DNA from 2 places in the Rhodoferax sp. P2_H8_2 genome. Region 1 is predicted to be linked to the other one. Evidence: riboswitches for the same ligand, from Rfam matches in the RefSeq annotation. Region 1 holds a riboswitch; the other holds the start of a gene.

Region 1 (3,504 bases):
GCCGATGGCCAGCGGTTGCGCATGGCGCACGCTGTGCCAGAAAGCGGTGACGGTTTGCCCGCTCAGGATGCGACCTGACGCGTCCGTCACGGTGCCGCTAATCAGGATAGGCAGGCGCTCGCCGCTGTCTTCAAAGTATTCGTCCACCGCAAACAACGCTGCTTTGGCGTTCAGCGTGTCGAAAATGGTTTCCACCAGAATCACATCCGCACCCCCTTCGACCAGCGCCTTGGTCTGGTCGTAATACGCCGCGCGCAGTTCTTCAAACGTCACGTTGCGTGCGCCTGGGTCGTTGACGTCCGGGCTGATGCTGGCTGTCTTGGGCGTGGGGCCGAGCGCGCCAGCGACAAAACGCGGCTTGTCGGGTGTGGAATATTTGTCGCAGGCGGCGCGTGCCAATTTGGCCGACGCGAAGTTCATCTCATAGGCCAAATCCGACATGTCGTAATCGGCTTGGGCCACGGTGGTCGCACCAAAGGTATTCGTTTCGATCAGGTCGGCACCGGCGGCCAGATAGCGCTCGTGGATGTCCGAGATCACGTCCGGGCGGGTCAGGCTCAGCAACTCGTTGTTGCCTTTGACGTCGCGGTGGAAATCCTTGAACCGATCACCCTGCCCGCCGTGTCCGGTGTACCCGGCTCCGCGGTACTGCGCCTCGCCCAGCTTGAAGCGCTGGATCATCGTGCCCATCGCACCGTCCAGGATGGCGATACGGCTTTCCAGAATGCCTGGCAAGGCTTGTGCGCGGGTGTAGTGACGGGGTTTCATGCTGGCGGCTCACTGGTTGGTTTCAAACAAGTGAGCGCAGTTGGTGGCCCCAAGCCTGACCAGTCATCTGCCTGAACATGATGTCGGCAGGCACTGGCTGCAGCGCCCCTTGGGATGCCTCGATTTTAGTTCACAACGCCCAACCTCCGCCATATCCGACAATAGCGCCCATACGGGAGAAGCGGGTTCACCGATACGCCAATGCAATTGGCGGTCAAATTGGCCTCTAACGCCCGTAGAACGTGCGTAAGCAGCTCCTGTTTTTATAGCGTCTCCCGTGCCCCATCTCGACATCCTCCGCGAAGTTTTCGGCTACCCGCAGTTCCGCGGCCCCCAGCAGGCCATCGTCGAACACGTCATCGCGGGCGGCGACGCACTGGTGCTGATGCCCACCGGCGGCGGTAAAAGCCTTTGCTATCAGATCCCCGCAATCGCCCGCCAGCAAGCCGGCCAAGGCGTGACGCTGGTGATCTCGCCGCTGATCGCGCTGATGCACGACCAGGTGGGCGCACTGCATGAGGCCGGTGTCAGCGCCGCCTTCCTGAACTCCACCCTCAGCAGCGACGAGGCTTACCAAATCGAACAGCAACTGCTGCGCGGCGAGATCACCCTGCTCTACGCAGCGCCGGAGCGCGTGAGTAACGCGCGCTTTCTCGCGTTGCTGGATTCGCTGTTCGAGCGCGGCAAGCTGAGTCTGTTCGCCATTGACGAGGCGCATTGCGTGAGCCAGTGGGGCCATGACTTCCGGCCGGACTACCGCAATCTCACGGTGCTGCACGAGCGCTACCCCGGTATCCCCCGTATCGCACTCACCGCCACCGCGGACGACCTGACGCGCGCCGACATCCTGGAGCGGCTGCAGCTGGAGGATGCCCGCGCATTCGTCAGCAGCTTTGACCGGCCCAACATCCGATACACGATTGTCGAAAAGCGGGACGCCACCTTGCAACTGCTGCGCTTCATCGAGCGCGAACACGAAGGCGACGCGGGCATCGTCTACTGCCAGTCACGCCGAAAGGTCGAAGACATGGCGCAAACGCTGGTCGATGCGGGCCTGAAGGCCTTGCCGTACCACGCGGGGCTGGACAACAAGGTGCGCCAGACCCACCAGGACCGCTTCCTACGCGAAGAAGGCATCGTGATGGTCGCCACCATCGCGTTCGGCATGGGCATTGATAAACCCGATGTGCGCTTTGTTGCGCATCTGGACATGCCCAAGAACATCGAGGGCTACTACCAGGAAACGGGCCGCGCCGGGCGCGACAGCCTCGCCGCGAACGCCTGGATGGCCTATGGCCTGCAGGACGTGGTGAACCAACGCCGCATGATCGATGAAAGCCCGGCCGGGGAGGATTTCAAGCAGGTAATGCGCGGCAAGCTGGACGCTCTCTTGGGGCTGGCCGAAGCCACCGACTGCCGCCGGGTTCGGCTGCTGACTTACTTTGGCGAGCAAAGCGAGCCCTGCGGCAATTGCGACAACTGCCTGAACCCGCCCGAAATCTGGGACGGCACCGACGCTGCGCGCAAGCTGCTGTCCACGATCTACCGTATCCAGCAACAAAACGGCATCAGCTTTGGAGCCGGGCATTTGATGGATATCGTGCGCGGCAAACAAACCGAAAAGGTCACGCAGTTCGGCCACAACACCTTGAGCACCTTTGGGTTGGGAGCCGCGTTCAGCGAAGTGCAGTTGCGCGGCGTGCTGCGCCAGCTGATAGCCACCGGGGCGGTGGGCCTGCACAAGGTGGAAATGGAGAACGGCCAGAGCTTCGACACGCTGGAGCTGACAGAAGGCTCACGCGCGGTGCTCAAGGGAGAAGTGCAGGTGGCGTTGCGCGAATCCGCCTCCGGCCCGGCGGAACGCAAAAGCAAGCGCAGCACGCGCCTGGGCGCCGTGGTCAAAGCCCCGATTGCGCTGGACAGCGATGGACTGGTGCGCTACGCCGCGCTCAAGGCATGGCGGGGGGAAGTGGCAAAACAACACAATTTGCCCGCCTATGTCATCTTCCATGACGCGACGCTGGCAGCCATTGCTCAGCGCTCTCCGCAATCGATGGAGGACCTACAGGGAATCAGCGGGATTGGCGCAAAGAAGCTGGAAGCCTATGCGCAAGAGGTTTTGCGGGTGGTGTCGCAGACCTGAAGAGTTGGGTAAAAAGGGTAATTTCCCGCCGGGCCGCCCCAAGGGTTCTCGAAGAGCGGCGAAGCCAAATTAGCCCCCTCGGGGGGCAGCGACCCGCGCAGCGGCGGAGCGTGGGGGCCACATTAGTTGCGACGGAAGCAGCTTTCGTAAGACATCGCAGCACCGGTCATGGTGTTCTGCAGACGCTCAATCGCGCGGTTATGGCGGGCACTGGCAGACGCATCGCAAGCCTGCTGGCGGTGGCGCTGGACCAGGGTTTGCAGCTTGTCGCGGCACGCATCCAGAGCGCCGGCGAAATTCAGCGCGATATAGGCTGAGTGGTCGGCATGGGTTTGCCGGTATTCGTCAGACCAGTAATTAAACAACTGCCATTTGTAAGTTCCCTTTTCAGGGACCTGGATGGTGTCTTTGTGCATAGCCGTTCAAAAGAGTTGAGAGGTCGGCCGGTACATCTTTTCATTTATGTACCGGCCTGTAGCTATGACGCGCGGGGCCCTGAAACGGTTGACAAACCTGCCCAAACAGCCAAGAACCCAACGGTAACCAGCCGTAAATGCGCCGATTTGGTGCGGTTTTGGTGGCTTGGGGCCGCA
Region 2 (3,504 bases), on a different contig from region 1:
GCTGCATACGGTGAGAAATTACGCGCATCAGAAAGCTCCCTTTCAAAATCAAGCATTGAATGCTTTTTAATGCGGGCAGTTTATCCTGCGTTTTGCAGCGCCAGACCCGCGTGCTCACGCAGCGGATGGAAGTGAATCTTGGGGAAGCGTTCTTGCGCCAGGCGCACGTCGTAGGGGCTGGTGCACAGGTAAGCCAGCGTGTCCGCCGCGTCGCGCGCCATGCGCTGCGGGTAGGCATTTACAAACTCTTGCAACTCCTTGGGTGTGTCAGCCGTGATCCATCGCGCGCCGGTGTACTGGCAGCCTTCCAGGCGGATGTCGGCGTCGTATTCGCCTTTCAATCGATGCTGCACCACTTCAAATTGCAGCTGACCGACGGCGCCCAACAGCATGTTGCCGCCCATCTCAGGGCGGAACACCTGGATCGCACCTTCTTCGCCCAATTGGGCCAGGCCCTGCTGCAACTGCTTGGTGCGCAAAGGGTTGCGCAGCACCACAGTCATGAACATTTCAGGTGCGAAAAAGGGCAGTCCGGTGTACATCAGGTTCACGCTGCCGTCGGTAATCGTGTCGCCCAGTTGCACGCCGCCGTGCGTGGTAAAGCCGACGATATCGCCTGCGTAGGCTTCTTCCACCGCCTCACGGCGCTGGCTCATGAAGGTGACGACGGACGTGGGGCGTAGCTCCTTAGCCGTGCGCATCACTTTGAGCTTCATGCCTGGGGTGTATTTGCCGGAGGCCATGCGCACAAAGGCGATGCGGTCGCGGTGGTTGGCGTCCATGTTGGCCTGCACCTTGAAGACCACGCCGCTGAACGACTCGTCATCGGGCTGCACCTGTTTGATCACGGGCTGTTTGTTGACAACAAAGGAGCTGGTGCGCGGGCCGGGTGATGGCGCCAGGTCCACCAACGCGTCCAGCACTTCCATCACGCCAAAGTTGTTGACGCCGGAGCCAAAGAACACGGGTGTTTGCTTGCCGGCCAGAAAGGCCTCATGGTCCCAGGCGGGGGAAGCGCCGGTGGCCAGCTCCATGCTTTCCATCGCGCTGGTCCATTCATGGCCAAAGCGCTTGGCCAATGAATCCGAATCGTTGAGCGGCACGGTGTCAAAGTCCTGCGGGCGGCGTTCGCTGCCCGACTCGAACACCGTCATCGCCTGCGTGCGCAAATTGATGATGCCTCCAAAGGCCTTGCCCTGACCCACCGGCCAAGTCATCGGTACGCAGGGCATGCCCAGTTCGCGTTCGATCTCGTCCAGGATGTCCAACGGCTCGCGCACTTCGCGGTCCATCTTGTTGACGAAGGTGATGATGGGTGTATCGCGTTGGCGGCAGACTTCGATCAGGCGGCGGGTTTGCGCTTCCACACCGTTGGCTGCATCAATCACCATCAGCGCCGAGTCCACCGCGGTCAGCACGCGGTAGGTGTCTTCCGAAAAGTCCTTGTGGCCGGGTGTGTCCAGCAGGTTGACCACATGGTCGCGGTAAGCCATTTGCATTACCGATGACGCGACCGAAATGCCGCGCTGCTTCTCGATTTCCATCCAGTCGGAAGTCGCATGGCGACTGGCCTTGCGCGCCTTCACCGAGCCGGCAATCTGGATCGCGCCCGAGAACAGCAGCAGCTTTTCGGTCAGCGTGGTTTTACCGGCGTCCGGGTGGGAAATGATCGCAAAGGTGCGGCGGCGACGGGTTTCTTCGAGGAAAGACATGGGCAAATGGAATGCAGGCGTCGCGGGCCTTTGGTGGCCGTGCGATCTGGTGCAGAGTTCTGGAAAAGGCTAGAATTATCGCTTTCCGAGGAGCGTTGCAGTTCACGACCAGTGAGCGAGGCTCGGAAAGCTGATTGAATTTGATCAGTTCAAGCACCAACCACGCTCACCCACTGGTCTGTGCGGTGAGTCCTTTTCCCCGATTCCCGTACTTGTCAGTGGCTTTCAAATTTACTTTTGGAGTGAGCCATGAGCGTACTGAAGCCCGTAAAAAACCAAGATTACAAAATTGCCGACCTGAGCCTTGCGCAGTGGGGCCGCAAAGAGCTGACCATTGCCGAGACCGAAATGCCCGGCCTGATGGCCATCCGCGAAGAGTTCACCAAGAGCCAGCCGCTGAAGGGCGCGCGCATCACCGGTTCGCTGCACATGACCATCCAGACCGGCGTGCTGATTGAAACGCTGAAAGCCCTGGGCGCCGATGTGCGTTGGGCTTCGTGCAACATCTTCTCCACACAAGACCACGCCGCTGCCGCGATTGCCGCCACTGGCACGCCGGTGTTCGCCGTCAAGGGCGAGACGCTGGAAGACTATTGGGACTACACCCATCGCATTTTTGAATTCAGCGGTAAAAAGGGCACCGCAGCTGAAGGTCCGAACATGATCCTGGACGACGGCGGTGATGCCACGCTTCTGATGCACTTGGGCGCCCGCGCCGAGAAGGACATCAAGGTTCTGGCCAAGCCCGGTAGCCATGAAGAAATTTGCCTGTTCAACAGCATCAAGGCCAAGTTGAAGGTCGACCCCACTTGGTACAGCCGCCGCCTGAAAAACATCATGGGCGTGACCGAGGAAACTACGACCGGCGTGATGCGCCTGGAGGAAATGGCCGGCAAGGGCGACCTGAAGATGCGCGCCATCAACGTCAACGACTCGGTGACCAAGAGCAAGTTCGACAACCTGTACGGTTGCCGCGAATCGCTGGTGGACGGCATCAAGCGTGCGACCGACGTAATGATCGCTGGCAAGGTCGCGCTGGTGGCTGGCTACGGCGACGTGGGTAAGGGTTCTGCCCAAGCACTGCGCGCGCTCTCCGCCCAAGTGTGGGTGACGGAGATCGATCCGATCAACGCATTGCAAGCCGCGATGGAAGGCTACAAGGTTGTGACCATGGAATACGCTGCCGACAAGGCCGACATTTTCGTGACCACCACCGGTAACAAGAACGTCATCACCTACAAGCACATGGACGCGATGAAGGACCAGGCTATCGTCTGCAACATCGGCCACTTTGACAACGAAATCGATGTCGCATCGCTGGCCAAGTGCAAGTGGGAAGAGATCAAGCCTCAAGTCGACCATGTGATCTTCCCCAAGAGCGGCAAGAAGGCCGAGAAGCGCATCATCCTGCTGGCCAAGGGCCGCCTGGTGAACCTGGGTTGCGGTACAGGCCACCCAAGCTTTGTGATGTCCTCCAGCTTCGCGAACCAGACGATTGCCCAGATCGAACTGTTCACCAAGCCCAAGGAATACAAGGTCGGCAAGGTCTATGTATTGCCCAAGCACCTGGACGAGAAGGTGGCCCGTTTGCACCTGAAGAAGGTCGGCGCGATGCTGACGGAACTGACTACCGAACAGGCTGCCTACATTGGCGTCTCCAAGGCCGGTCCGTACAAAAAAGAAACCTACCGCTACTAAGCCAAGGACTGCATGCGAATTGACCAATTGCTGGTTCAGCGCGGGCTGGCCAGCACCCGTTCCCAAGCCCAGCGTCTGATCGCCGATGGCGTGC

Evidence for each region. A riboswitch is a leader RNA that binds a small molecule or an ion and turns the genes downstream of it on or off. The one in region 1 is predicted to bind S-adenosylhomocysteine.
Region 2: linked by a shared signal. The riboswitch ahead of ahcY (adenosylhomocysteinase) and the one ahead of AC1DV6_RS07970 (homocysteine S-methyltransferase family protein) in region 1 are both predicted to bind S-adenosylhomocysteine.

The regions. Positions count from the first base shown of each region.
Region 1 is NZ_JBFUFW010000003.1:498,673-502,176, reverse strand. It holds gene AC1DV6_RS07970 (homocysteine S-methyltransferase family protein) at 1-768, opposite strand, end outside; S-adenosyl-L-homocysteine riboswitch at 794-885, opposite strand; gene recQ (DNA helicase RecQ) at 1,046-2,911, shown strand; gene AC1DV6_RS07960 (hypothetical protein) at 3,034-3,327, opposite strand.
Region 2 is NZ_JBFUFW010000007.1:50,548-54,051, forward strand. It holds gene AC1DV6_RS13305 (S41 family peptidase) at 1-28, opposite strand, end outside; gene AC1DV6_RS13310 (peptide chain release factor 3) at 81-1,712, opposite strand; S-adenosyl-L-homocysteine riboswitch at 1,794-1,887, shown strand; gene ahcY (adenosylhomocysteinase) at 1,962-3,410, shown strand; gene AC1DV6_RS13320 (TlyA family RNA methyltransferase) at 3,423-3,504, shown strand, end outside.